DNA from 3 places in the Faecalibacterium hominis (ex Afrizal et al. 2022) genome. Region 2 is predicted to be linked to each of the others. Evidence: predicted binding sites of a transcription regulator. Region 2 holds the regulator's gene; each other region holds the start of a gene.
What was found. Region 2 encodes HrcA, which represses chaperone genes, less so after heat shock. Its sites were predicted from a motif close to TGTTAGCACTCNNNNNNNNNGAGTGCTAACA; they were not measured.
Positions count from the first base shown of each region.

Region 1: a site for HrcA is predicted at 1,512-1,542, ahead of ACKXGA_RS00560 (Hsp20/alpha crystallin family protein). Genes of this name have one in related genera too.
Region 3: a site for HrcA is predicted at 1,182-1,212, ahead of ACKXGA_RS14150 (Hsp20/alpha crystallin family protein). Genes of this name have one in related genera too.

Region 1 is NZ_CP186860.1:109,523-113,686, forward strand. It holds gene ACKXGA_RS00545 (ADP-ribosylglycohydrolase family protein) at 1-366, shown strand, start outside; partial or broken gene ACKXGA_RS00550 (purine-nucleoside phosphorylase) at 532-972, shown strand; gene ACKXGA_RS00555 (hypothetical protein) at 983-1,459, shown strand; gene ACKXGA_RS00560 (Hsp20/alpha crystallin family protein) at 1,677-2,144, shown strand; gene ACKXGA_RS00565 (YitT family protein) at 2,395-3,252, shown strand; gene ACKXGA_RS00570 (alcohol dehydrogenase) at 3,316-4,164, shown strand, end outside.
Region 2 is NZ_CP186860.1:1,818,249-1,822,412, forward strand. It holds gene dnaK (molecular chaperone DnaK) at 1-838, opposite strand, end outside; gene grpE (nucleotide exchange factor GrpE) at 941-1,570, opposite strand; gene hrcA (heat-inducible transcriptional repressor HrcA) at 1,567-2,640, opposite strand; gene ACKXGA_RS08890 (stage V sporulation T C-terminal domain-containing protein) at 2,825-3,367, opposite strand; gene ACKXGA_RS08895 (Fic family protein) at 3,475-4,164, opposite strand, start outside.
Region 3 is NZ_CP186860.1:2,938,634-2,942,797, reverse strand. It holds gene ACKXGA_RS14160 (hypothetical protein) at 66-449, shown strand; gene ACKXGA_RS14155 (DUF1003 domain-containing protein) at 514-1,035, shown strand; gene ACKXGA_RS14150 (Hsp20/alpha crystallin family protein) at 1,346-1,810, shown strand; gene ACKXGA_RS14145 (NAD(P)H-hydrate epimerase) at 1,927-2,211, opposite strand; gene ACKXGA_RS14140 (hypothetical protein) at 2,248-2,913, opposite strand; gene ACKXGA_RS14135 (TnpV protein) at 3,044-3,400, shown strand; gene ACKXGA_RS14130 (DEAD/DEAH box helicase family protein) at 3,562-4,164, shown strand, end outside.

The sequences.
Region 1 (4,164 bases), 1.4 Mb from region 2:
GTGATTTTTCTGGCCCGTACCGGCCACAGCAAGCCGGAAATCAAACAATATGTGGAGCAGACCTTCGGCTATGACCTGAACCGTACCTGCGATGAAATTCGGCCGACCTATCATCATGTGGAGACCTGTCAGGAAACTGTGCCGGAAGCAATCATTGCTTTTCTGGAAAGCGTCAGTTTTGAGGATGCACTTCGCAATGCAGTTTCTCTGGGCGGCGACAGCGACACCCTTGCCTGCATCACCGGCGGCATTGCCGAAGCTTTTTACGGGATGCCGCAGGAACTGCGGGACGAGACTTTGAAACGTCTGCCGGAGGATATCCGGGAAGGATATGAGCTGTTTCGGTGGAACATCGGCCAGAGATAAGACATTCGGAGAACCAAGGAGCAGATACAACACACTCGTGATGTGAAGTATCTGCTCCTTGGTTTTTAATAAGACTCGATGGAGGGCGTCTTGCATCGGCCTGAAAAATCCGATATACTGAACCCAGAGAGTATATCGAATTTTTTGGGAAAAGGAGAGAATGGTATTACCGACTTCATCAATATGATGGGCACGAACCCCCTCATTGGTCCCAACGATGAGCGCTTCGGCCCCCGCTTCCCGGACATGACCGAACCTTACAGTCTGGAACTGCGGAACCTTGCCAAGCAGACCGCCGATGAACTGGGCATTGCCTACAAGGAGGGCGTTTACATGGGCTTTATGGGCCCTTGCTATGAAACGGCGGCTGAAATTCGCGCCTTTGCAGGGATGGGAGCCGATGCCGTGGGCATGAGCACCGTGCCGGAAACCATGGTCTGCAACTACATGGGCATGAAGGTACTGGCCGTCAGCTGCATCACTAACATGGCCACCGGCATCCAGACGGTCAAGCATAGCCACGCCCGCGTGCTGGAAATCGCAAATCAGGCCGGGGAGACCCTGTGCCGCTGGCTGGGTGCGGTGATCCAGAAGATGGAAGGATAGGGTAATTCGGATGAGAGAAAACATCGTTTTTGATTATTTGCTGGCAAATGCCTGGGGGCTGCCGCTTTGCCGTGTGTCCGTGTCAGAAGATGGCTTCGTTCAATGTCAGGAGAACAGAGAAAATACACAAGGACTGCAACTGGAAAAGGCAGAAGTGGATAAAATCAAATCAATCGTTTCAGAACATACGCATATATTGGATTATGACAGTAAAGAACTTGAGTCGCCAGATGTGTTTGATGGAGTTATGAATTTTTTTGATTTTGAGGCATCTGATGGACGAAAAGTGAACTTGATGGCTTTTAATATTGGCGAAGTGAAAACCCCTGGCATGAGCTTTTCAAAAGGTCTCCTAGAGGAAGGAGAGCTGGACGAAATCGTCGTTCCGGTAAAAGCAATGGAGGTAGTAAAGACATTCGAGGAAATCGCTGCTACGCTGGTGGCGAATGGAGTGGATGCCAAATACTTAAGGCTGACATATGCCTGAAAAAACGCCTATGATTGCATGAAAATTTATCAAAAAATTATCTTTCTGTGAATTTTAGCACTCTACACTTGATACTGCTAACAAACGGTGCTATAACAGTGGCGTGCTCAGGAGGAAGGGCAAAAGGAGAGCCGCTAGGCTCCCCGGAAAGCCTTTCCGAATAAACAACATAAAGATTTTTTACCCGACCTGAACGCCGGGATTGGAGGAATGATTTATGTTTATGCCTGCTGTTTTCCATGAGAATCTGTTCGATGATCTCTTTGATCCGTTCTGGAACGAGGGTGCGCTGGAGCGTGCGATGAACCGTGAAGAGCGCGAGACCTTCGGTAAGCGCGGTGCAAACATGATGAAGACCGATGTGAAGCAGACCGAGAACGGCTACGATGTGGCCGTGGACCTGCCGGGCTGCAAGAAGGAAGACGTTCAGATGGAACTGAACGACGGTTACCTGACTATTCAGGCCGTCCGTAATCACAGCAATGATGAGAAGGATGAGAAGGGTCATTACATCCGCCGCGAGACCTTCTCCGGCACCTGCGCGCGCAGCTTCTATGTGGGCGATGCCGTAAAGAAAGAGGATATCCACGCAAAGTTCGAGGATGGCATCCTGCACATCCAGCTGCCTGCACCCCAGCAGCAGAAGGCTCTGCCTGAGAACCCGAACCTGATCGAGATCGAGTAAAACGCCGGTCGTGTGCGCCAAAGCACAACGCACATAAGATGCCCCCGGAGAGCCGCAACAAGCCCTCCGGGGGCATTTTTGTTTCGCTATCTTTTCCGTAAGGGAAAACCATGGTATACTGAGAACGGCAACTCGGAATTTATGGAGGTACTTCACTATGGAATACAAACGCTTTGGCGGTAAGCTCCTTGTCCGCATCGACAAAGATGAGGAAATCGGTGAAACAAATTTGATTTTAGGGGGGACAAAGATGAGTGATGTAAAAGGAAAGACCGGCGCAGTCCTGAGGGAGACGGCAGTCCTGACCGGGGCGGTGGCGATCATTGCGGCGGGCGTTTTCTTTTTTCTGGTGCCGAGCCATACATCCGTCAGCAGCATTTCCGGCCTTGGCATCGTGCTGTCCAATTTTGTGCCGCTGCCCTTGTCGGTCATTACGATGATCCTGAACGTCGTGCTTCTCATCATCGGGTTCTTTACCTGCGGCAGAGAATTTGGCGCAAAGACCGTATACACCAGTGTGCTGCTGCCGGTGTTTCTGGGGCTGTTTGAAAAGCTGTTCCCGGAGTTCGGCTCGATGACCGGCAGTCAGGAGCTGGACGTGCTGTGCTATATTCTGGTGGTCAGCATCGGGCTGAGTATTTTGTTCAACCGCAATGCATCCTCCGGCGGGCTGGATATCGTGGCAAAGATCATGAACAAGTACCTGCACATGGAATTGGGAAAAGCTATGTCTCTGTCGGGAATGTGTGTGGCGCTTTCCGCGGCCCTGGTCTACGATAAAAAGACCGTGGTGCTGAGTATCCTCGGTACTTACTTCAACGGCATCGTGCTGGACCATTTCATCTTTGATAACAGCATCAAACGCCGCGTCTGCATCATCACCGAAAAAGAGGAGGCGCTGCGTCAGTTCATCCTCCATGACCTGCACAGCGGTGCGACCATGTACGAGGCCATCGGTGCATACAATCTGGAAAAGCACAACGAGATCATTACCATCGTGGACAAGAGCGAATATCAGAAGCTGATGAACTTTATCAACCGGGAAGACCCCAAGGCTTTTGTTACCGTTTACAATGTGTCCAGCATGCAGTATCAGCCCAAGATCTGATCGGCGGAGAGCTGCGTGGTATACTCAAGTCCGGAAATATCAAAGCGCATGGAGGTAAAAAGCATGCTGACCTATACCTATGTTTCAGAGGGGGCGTTTGCCCTGCTGGAAAAACCAAAGCCGGTGCTGCAGCACGAGCGGGACGCCATTGTAAAGGTGACCCTTGCCAGCATCTGCTCCAGCGACCTGCACATTAAGCATGGCAGCGTGCCCCGGGCGGTGCCCGGCATCACGGTAGGGCACGAGATGGTGGGCATCGTAGAAGAAGTGGGCAGTGCGGTGACCAATGTGAAACCCGGCGACCGGGTGACGGTGAACGTGGAGACCTTCTGCGGAGAGTGCTTCTTCTGCAAAAAGGGCTTCGTGAACAACTGCACCGATCAAAACGGCGGCTGGGCGCTGGGCTGCCGCATCGACGGCGGGCAGGCCGAGTATGTCCGGGTGCCCTTTGCGGATCAGGGACTGAACAAGATCCCGGACGGCATCACCGATCGGCAGGCGCTGCTGGTGGGCGATGTGCTGGCCACTGGCTTTTGGGCGGCACGCATCTCGGAGATCACCCCCGAGGATACCGTGCTGATCCTCGGTGCAGGGCCGACTGGCATCTGCACGCTGCTGTGCGTCATGCTGCACAGCCCCAAGCGCATCATCGTCTGTGAAAAGGACGCAAGCCGCCTGCAGTTCATCCGTCGGCACTACCCGCAGGTGCTCACCGTGCAGCCGGAGGACTGCGCCGCCTTTGTGCGTGCCCACAGCGACCACGGCGGGGCCGATGTGGTACTGGAGGTGGCAGGGGCAGACTCCACCTTCCGGCTGGCATGGGAGTGTGCACGGCCCAACGCCATTGTGACAGTGGTGGCACTGTACGATAAGGCACAGACCCTGCCGCTGCCGGAAATGTACGGCAAAAAC
Region 2 (4,164 bases):
TCAGCTCATTGAACTTTGCGCGGGTCAGGGTCATATCCAGATGCTTGGGGCCGGTAGCGTCAGCAGTGATGAAGGGCAGGTTGATCTGGCTGCTCATTGCGCTGGACAGCTCGATCTTTGCCTTCTCAGCAGCTTCCTTCAAGCGCTGTGCGGCCATCTTATCCTTGCGCAGGTCGATGCCGTTCTCGTTCTGGAACGCATCTGCCATCCAGTCGATGATGCGCTGGTCGAAGTCATCGCCGCCCAGGTGGGTATCACCGTTGGTGGCCAGAACCTCGGTCACGCCGTCACCCATCTCGATGATGGAGACATCGAAGGTGCCGCCGCCCAAGTCGTAGACCATGATCTTCTGGTCCTCTTCCTTATCGATGCCGTATGCCAGAGATGCGGCAGTGGGCTCGTTGATGATACGCTTGACGTTCAGGCCGGCAATGGTGCCTGCGTCCTTGGTTGCCTGACGCTGGCTGTCGTTGAAGTATGCAGGAACGGTGATGACTGCATCGGTGACAGTCTCGCCCAGATAAGCCTCGGCATCAGCCTTCAGCTTCTGCAGGATCATAGCGCTGACCTGCTGGGGAGTGTACTCCTTGCCGTTCAGGGTCACCTTGTGGTCGGTGCCCATATAACGCTTGATGGAAGCCACCGTGTTCTCAGGGTTGGTGATGGCCTGGCGCTTTGCGACCTGACCCACCAGACGGTCGCCGGTCTTGGTGAAGCCGACAACGGACGGGGTGGTGCGTGCACCCTCAGAGTTAGCGATAACAACGGGCTCGCCGCCCTCCATAACAGCCACGCAGCTGTTGGTAGTACCAAGGTCGATACCAATGATCTTACTCATAATGAAAGCTCCTCTCAAATTCAGAACGTTTTTTGTTTATGTGATGCTCAAATGTTACCAAGCGGATGTTATATTTGAAAACCCTTGCGGGGTCTTGCAAAATCACTCTGCCACAACAACGGTGGCATGACGGACGATCTTATCGCCCAGCTTGTAGCCCTTCTGGTAAACCGTAATCACGGTGCCGCTCTCCTGCCCATCGGGGGCGGGGATCTGCTGCACGGCATTCATAAAGTTGGGGTCAAAGGGCTTGCCCAGCGCCTCGATCTCCTCCACATGGAGGGTGCTCAGCGCCTTGGCGGCTTTGTCCAGCGTCATGGTCACGCCCTTCTTGTAGTTCTCGTCGGTGGTGGGGGCGTTGGCCGCCATCTCCAGCGTATCCAGAATGGGGACGATCTGGTTCACGGCAAAGGACACGCCGTCGTTGAACTTCTGGTCAGCCTCACGGGTGGAGCGCTTGCGGTAGTTCTCATACTCGGCGGCCATCCGCAGCAGCTGATCCTTGGCCTGATTGGCATTCTTCTCAGCCGCGTCCAGCTTTGCCTTCACGGCCTCCAGCTCCCGGGCCTTCTTGTTGAAGAAGCCATCCTTTTTCTTGGGGTCTGCCGCTTCAGCATTCGTCTCGGGAGCCGCTGCCTGCTCAGGTGCAGTTTCCGGGGCGGCCTGCTCGGCGGTGTTGGGCTCCACGGCAGGTTCTTCTGCCTGCGGGGTCTTTTTTGTTTCTTCGCTCATTCCAGGTCCTCCTTATAGATCACAGTCCGCCGGGGTGCGGCTGCCTGCGGGGTATCTTTTCGTTTGCCGCTCATTCCTTCGCCAAGCTGATCGGCAAAGGTGTGGAGCAGCGGCATCAGCTTCTGGAAGGGCATCCGGGTGGGGCCGATGAGAGCCACGGAGCCCCAGAGGCCTCCGCCCACCAGATACCGGTCACTCACGATGCACAGGCCGGGGATCTGAGGTTCCAGATCCTCGCCCAGCAGGATGCTTTCGCTCTGCTCTGCCGGGGGTGCAATGAGGGCGGCGGCCTGCTCTTCGTCGTTCAGCAGGCTCAGAATGCTGCCCACCTTGCCGTCCAGCTGGGGCCAGTCCAGCAGGTACTGCTCACCACCCAGATACACATGGGGCTGGGTGGAATCCTGCAGGATGGCGGCAGCGGCGCTGATCACCGGCACCAGCTCCGGGCTGATCTGGCTGCACAGCTCTGCAAGGAGCCGGGGCGACAGATCAACAGGAGCCACAAAGGTCAGGTTCCGGTTGAGCAGGGCGGCAAGCGCCGCTGCATTTTCCCGGGAAAGACCGGTGCGGACCCGCGCCACACGGGTGCGGACATAACCGGCAGTGGTCACAGCCAGCACCGCTGCGGCGCTGCGGCCCACCTGCACCACCTCGTAGTGGGCGATGCAGAGATCCTCAGCACAGGGGGTGCTGACGGCGGCGGTGCAGCCGCTGATGGCGGCCAGCGCCTTGGCGGCACCCTGTGCCAGCTTTTCCGGCTCGTGGTCAAGGCTTGCGAACACCGCGTCCACACGGGCGCGGGTCACACGGTCCAGCGGCTGGTCATCGGTGAGAAGATGATCCAGATAATAACGGTAGCCCTTGGCACTGGGGACACGGCCTGCGCTGGTGTGGGGCTGCTCCAGCAGACCCAGCTTGGTCAGCGCGGCCATCTCGTTGCGCAGCGTGGCACTGGAAACTGCCATATCAAAGTAGTTTGCCAGCACACTGCTGCCCACGGGCTCGCCCTCGAGGCCATACAGCGCAACGATCGCCTGCAAGACACGCTGTTTGCGTGCATCCATCGTCATAGCGCCTGCCTCCTTCGTTCGCTTTTTGTTCTTTAGCACTCCTTCTTCCTGAGTGCTAAGACCATTATATCCAATTTTGCGGCGCTGTCAATAGCTTCTCAGAAAAGTTTTGAAAGATTCATAATTCTGTCATAAAGGCCGCACAAAAAAGAGCCGCCCTGCGGCGGCTCTCCTATATAATAGATCATTCCTCCATCTGCTTTGCCAGAAATGCCGCCGCCACGTTCACCGCCTTGAGCTGGGCGGCATCGGGCTGGGCAGTGCGGTCCTCCGTAAGCAGGCCCACACTGCCGGTGACATCCCCCGCCGCAATGATGGGCACAGCGCACAGCAGCGCCCGGGGCGAGCCCTCACAGGGCAGCAATGCCTTTTCGGGGCTGCCATCGCTCTGGTAGGGCTTGCGGCTGTCCATCAGCTTTTCCAGCGGCTGGCTCACGCTGCGGTCTGCCAGATCCCGCCTGCCTGCACCGGATGCCGCCAGAATGCGGTCCCGGTCTGAGACAAAGGCCGTCAGGGCAAAGCACTTGCTCAGCACATCCACATACTGGGCCGTCACCCCGCTCAGTTCCCCCATGGGCGAATACTTTTTGAAGATGACCTCGCCGTCCCCCGTTGTGAAGATCTCCAGCGGGTCTCCCCTGCGGATGCGCTGGGTGCGGCGGATCTCCTTGGGGATGACCACCCGCCCCAGCTCATCGATGCGGCGCACGATGCCGGTTGCTTTCATAAGGTTCCCTTCCTTTCCATGTTCCGGTTTTGCTTCCAGATTTCTGTGAAGTATGGTTATTCTGTGGAAACAGGAAGGGAATTATTCATTCAGCTCCTGCCGGAGCCTTACCTGCGCACATACTGCGTCTTTCTGCCCGCGCCGATCCTCTCCAGAACGCCCTCCTCTGTCAGTTTTTTCAGCGCGCTTTCAATCGAGCTTGTACCAAAGCCCGGGCAGGCCTCTGCTGCCTCCTGTTTTGTAAAGGCTCCCAGCCTTTCCATCGCATAACTGCGCACTCGTTCGTACGCCGTCACGCGCTTCTGTCCCCCGCCGACCAGATCGACTCGCTGCTCAAAATCCTGATAACAGGAGCAGATCACCGCCAGCATATATTTGATAAACGGTGTCGGGTCATTTTCCTCCTCATGCCAGTGCTGATCAGCCTGCGCCAGTGCTGCATAGTACTCATCCTTAGTCTCTGCAATTGCTTTTTCAATGCTGATGTACTGCCCCACAACATATCCATTCTGATACAGCATCAAAAGGGTCAGCAGCCGGCTCATTCTGCCGTTACCATCATTGAAAGGATGGATACAGAGAAAATCCAAGATAAAATAGGGGATCAAAAGCAGGGGATCAACGAGTTCTCTGTGCAGCACATCCTGATAAGTGCAGCAAAGTGCCTCCACAACACCCGGTGTCTCGTATGGTTCCAGCGGGCGGAACAGCACATGGCGTTCCCCGCTGGGAAGGGTCATATCGATCTCATTGGGTGTAGTCTTAAAATGTCCTCGATAGGTCAAATTCGTATATTT
Region 3 (4,164 bases), 1.1 Mb from region 2:
GGATTTCAGCGATTCGTTATGTACTGAACTCGACAACTCGGAATTTGGCGAAGGAGTGTGAATGGATGAAAAAGAAAATAATTCTATCAATAGCGTTTCTGATTAGTTTATTACCAATGTTATTTAACCAATATGGCGGATTAAAAGGTGTACAGGAAATTACCGGCTTGATAAATCTACTCAATCCTATTGGAATAGTGTCTGTCATTTTGTTTGTTTTAGGAGTATGGTTTCCCGTCAAGAAACGAGTTGTTAGTAAAAGTTTAGGCGCATTAGGCGTGATTGGGATTGTGGTCTCCGAAATATATAAATTCCTCACCTGGCATACATTGACTGTCACCGGTGAAGTCAGTTTACAGAATAGCATTCGATTAGCATTCCCCGAGTTTTATATAGGATTGACCATTTCTTTGGTAATGGTGATTGCTTATTTTGTGATTGACAAGTAAACTTGGCATAAGGACAACTTCCCGTTTACCACCCAAGAACATCCATGAGAGAGGAGTGACCGTTATGAAGGAAAACAGAAAACTATTAAAAGAAGTGCTCAAGGACATCCGGCACGACATGACCGATGAGGAAGTGCTGAATCTGCTGGCAGACAGTAAGATCTCCGTCAGTCCTGAAAGCGAAAAAGAAAAGTATACGCTGGGGCAGCGTGCAGCGGATTCCATTGCAAAATTTGCCGGAAGCTGGGCGTTTATCTTTTCCTTTACCGGTGTTCTGATCCTTTGGATGGTGGTCAACACGGTGCTGGCTGCCAAGGCATTTGACCCGTATCCGTTTATTCTGCTGAATTTGGTACTGTCCTGTGTGGCGGCGATTCAGGCACCGCTGATCATGATGAGCCAGAACCGTCAGGAGGAAAAAGACCGCCGCAGAGCGGAAAATGACTATAAAGTCAACTTGAAGACCGAGATCATGATCGAGGACCTGTACGATAAAGTAAACGCCATTCTTGCCAAGCAGTCCGCACTGGAAAAGCGGCTGCAAAACGATGGCAAAAATCATACAAAGCAGCAGGAAAACAACTGAATCCTAGCTTTTTTGCGCCAAAATGGGATAAGCCGGAAAGAAAACGGTGTGCGATTTCATCTCCCGGTGTTGATTTTTGTCTCATTGTGGTAATGGGGGAAAGACAGATACAAGATATTGTTGCAAAAGTATTATTTTTTCGTGAATATTAGCACTCTTATATTGACAGTGCTAAAAAACAATGCTATAACAGTGGCGTGCTCAGGAGGAAGGGCAAAAGGAGAGCCGCAAGGCTCCCCGGAAAGCTCTTCCGAGTGGACGCTTCAGATTTTTTGCCCCGACCCGAACGCCGGGATTGGAGGAATGATTTATGCTTATGCCGACTGTTTTCCATGAAAACCTGTTCGATGATTTCTTCGATCCGTTCTGGAATGACGCTGCACTGGAACGTATGATGAACCGTGAGGCTCGTGATACCTTTGGTAAGCGCGGTGCAAACATGATGAAGACCGATGTCAAACAGACGGACAACGGTTACGAAGTAGCTGTTGACCTGCCGGGCTGCAAGAAGGAAGACGTTCAGATGGATCTGAACGACGGCTACCTGACCATTCAGGCAGTGCGCAGCCACAGTAATGACGAAAAGGATAAGAAGGGCCGCTATCTGCGGCACGAATCCTTCTCCGGCACCTGCGCACGCAGTTTCTACGTGGGCGATGTGAAGAAGGAAGACATCCACGCAAAGTTCGAGGATGGCGTCCTGCACGTCGAGCTGCCTGCTCCTCAGCAGACGAAGGCTTTGCCTGAGAACCCGAATCTGATTGCAATCGAGTAAAACGCCGGTCGTGTGCGCCAAGGCACAACGCACATAAGATGCCCCCGGAGAGCCGCAACAAGCCCTCCGGGGGCATTTTTTGTTTCCCGGTATTTTTCCGCAGCGGCAAGCCTTCGTCAAAACTCCGGGTGCCATTCATCCCGGATGCCAATGTCAGCACAGATGATTTTTCCGCACAGCGGCGCAGAAGCTTCTGCCATATGCAAAGGCTTATAACTGTCGAAGGTTACGGTCAAATCTGCATGGGCAGCACCCTCGGCAACCTCCCCGGTATCCGTGTTGATGCCGCTGGGCAGGTCTACAGCCAGCACAAAGGTGTCGCTCTTATGCAGACGGCGTATCAGCCCGCAGGCAGCAAGACCGGAAGGCCGAAGTGCGCCATAAACTACCATAGATTCCATAAGCGAGTGACCTGAAAAGGCCGCTCGCTTTTTTGTTTACCACAGAGCTGAAAGGAGGCCAAAATGCCAAACAAAACGCAAGAATACCTTAACCTCGCCCAGCAAACGGCAAAGGAACTGACCCGATATTGGGAAAACTGGTCGGACTACCTGACCACTGCATCCCGGCTGTACAAGTACAGTTTTGCAGACCAGCTGATGATCTACGCCCAGCGCCCGGATGCCACCGCCTGCGCCGACTTTGACATCTGGAACAACCGGATGAACCGCTATGTCAGACGTGGCTCTAAGGGTATCGCTCTGCTGGACGAATCCAGCGGATTCCCGCGCCTGCACTACGTTTTCGATGTGTCGGACACCGGTGTGCGCCGTAATTCCCGTGACCCGGAGGTGTGGCAGTACAACGATGATCTGAAACAGCCTGTTTCGGAAATGCTCGCCGCTATCTACGGCATCAGCGGAGAGCGTGTTAGCCAGCAGCTTGCCGATGTTGCCGGAAAATTGGTGGCGGATTACTGGGACAACAACGGCGGCGACATCCGTGCCATCGTTGACGGCTCGCTCCTGATGGATTATGATGAAGCCGGGGTGGAGATGCAGTTCAAGTCCGCTGCCGCCATCAGCGTCACCTACACGCTGCTGGAACGCTGCGGATTTGAGCCAGCCGGGTGGTTCGACAAGGACGACTTCCGAGCCATCCACGAGTTTTCCACCCCAGACAGTGTTTACACCCTCGGCGCAGCCGTCAGCGACATGAGCCGGGAGGTCTTACGCCAAATTGAGCGCACCGTAAAAACAACCATTCGCCGCCGCAATGTAGAAAGGAGCCAATATGAATACGAACAGCAGGAACGTGACCTACTCGACCATCGGGGACTACCAGCTCCCGAACCTGACCCTGCATCAGCCGAAGACCCCGCTGGGCAAGTACGGCAGGCTGCGCCGGACGCACCTGATGAACCATCGCCCGGTGCTGTACAACACGATGCTCCTGAACGGGAGCCTGTACCCGCACCTGATGGAGGTGGAGCAGACGGCAGAGAACCGGATGCAGCAGACCATGGCGCAGCTTCTGAAACAGAACCCGACCCCGGACAAGGAGCAGAATCAGATGGCTTGGGTGCAGCACATGAACAGCCTGAAAGCGCAGACCGAGGAACTGGTGCTGACGGAGCTGATCTACAGCTAAGTTTCTTCGATGCCGCCATCCCCACCGAAGCCCAGCAAATTGAACATATCGACCGAGCGGAGAGCGAAAAATCGCCCTCCGCTTTTGTTTTGTCGCAGGCTGAAATTGAGAATGAACTGCGCAAGCATGGTTCCGGTTTTCAGGATGGCAAGCAGCGGATCATCGAACTGTACCAGACACAGCCCGACCGCAAACTCCGCGCTAAAGCATTGGCGAAAGAGTACGGCATCGGCGGACATTCGCAGGATTTTCTGGATGGCAGCAGCGGTTTTGTAAATCATGATGGAAAAGGACTTGAATTTGACCACTACCCGGATCATCAAAAGGTTACGTTAAGCTGGACACAGGTCGAGAAATACATCGACCTGATGATTCAGTCTGACCGCTACCTGACCGATAAGGAAAAAGAGCATCGTGCCGCCGTGCAGGAAGCGGAACGACAGCTCCCAATGCTGGATGGTGATGCCGCTGCCGAATACAATGCTCTGAAAGAGCAGTACCCCAATACCCTGATTGGCTTTGAACTGGGCGGATATTTTCTGTTCTATGACAAAGATGCAATCACTGTAAAGGAAGTTTTTCGCTCTAATTTGCTGTCACAGGAAAATGCGCTGGGAAAAGTCAAAGTGACCGGCTTTTTGCGCAGAGAGTGGGTAGCAAAATCGCAGAAGCTGTGGGCCGAGGGCAACAGCATCTATCTAGCCGGACAGGGCGGAGATGGTACCCACCATCAGACAAAATATCTGCGAGAGGAAGATTATCTG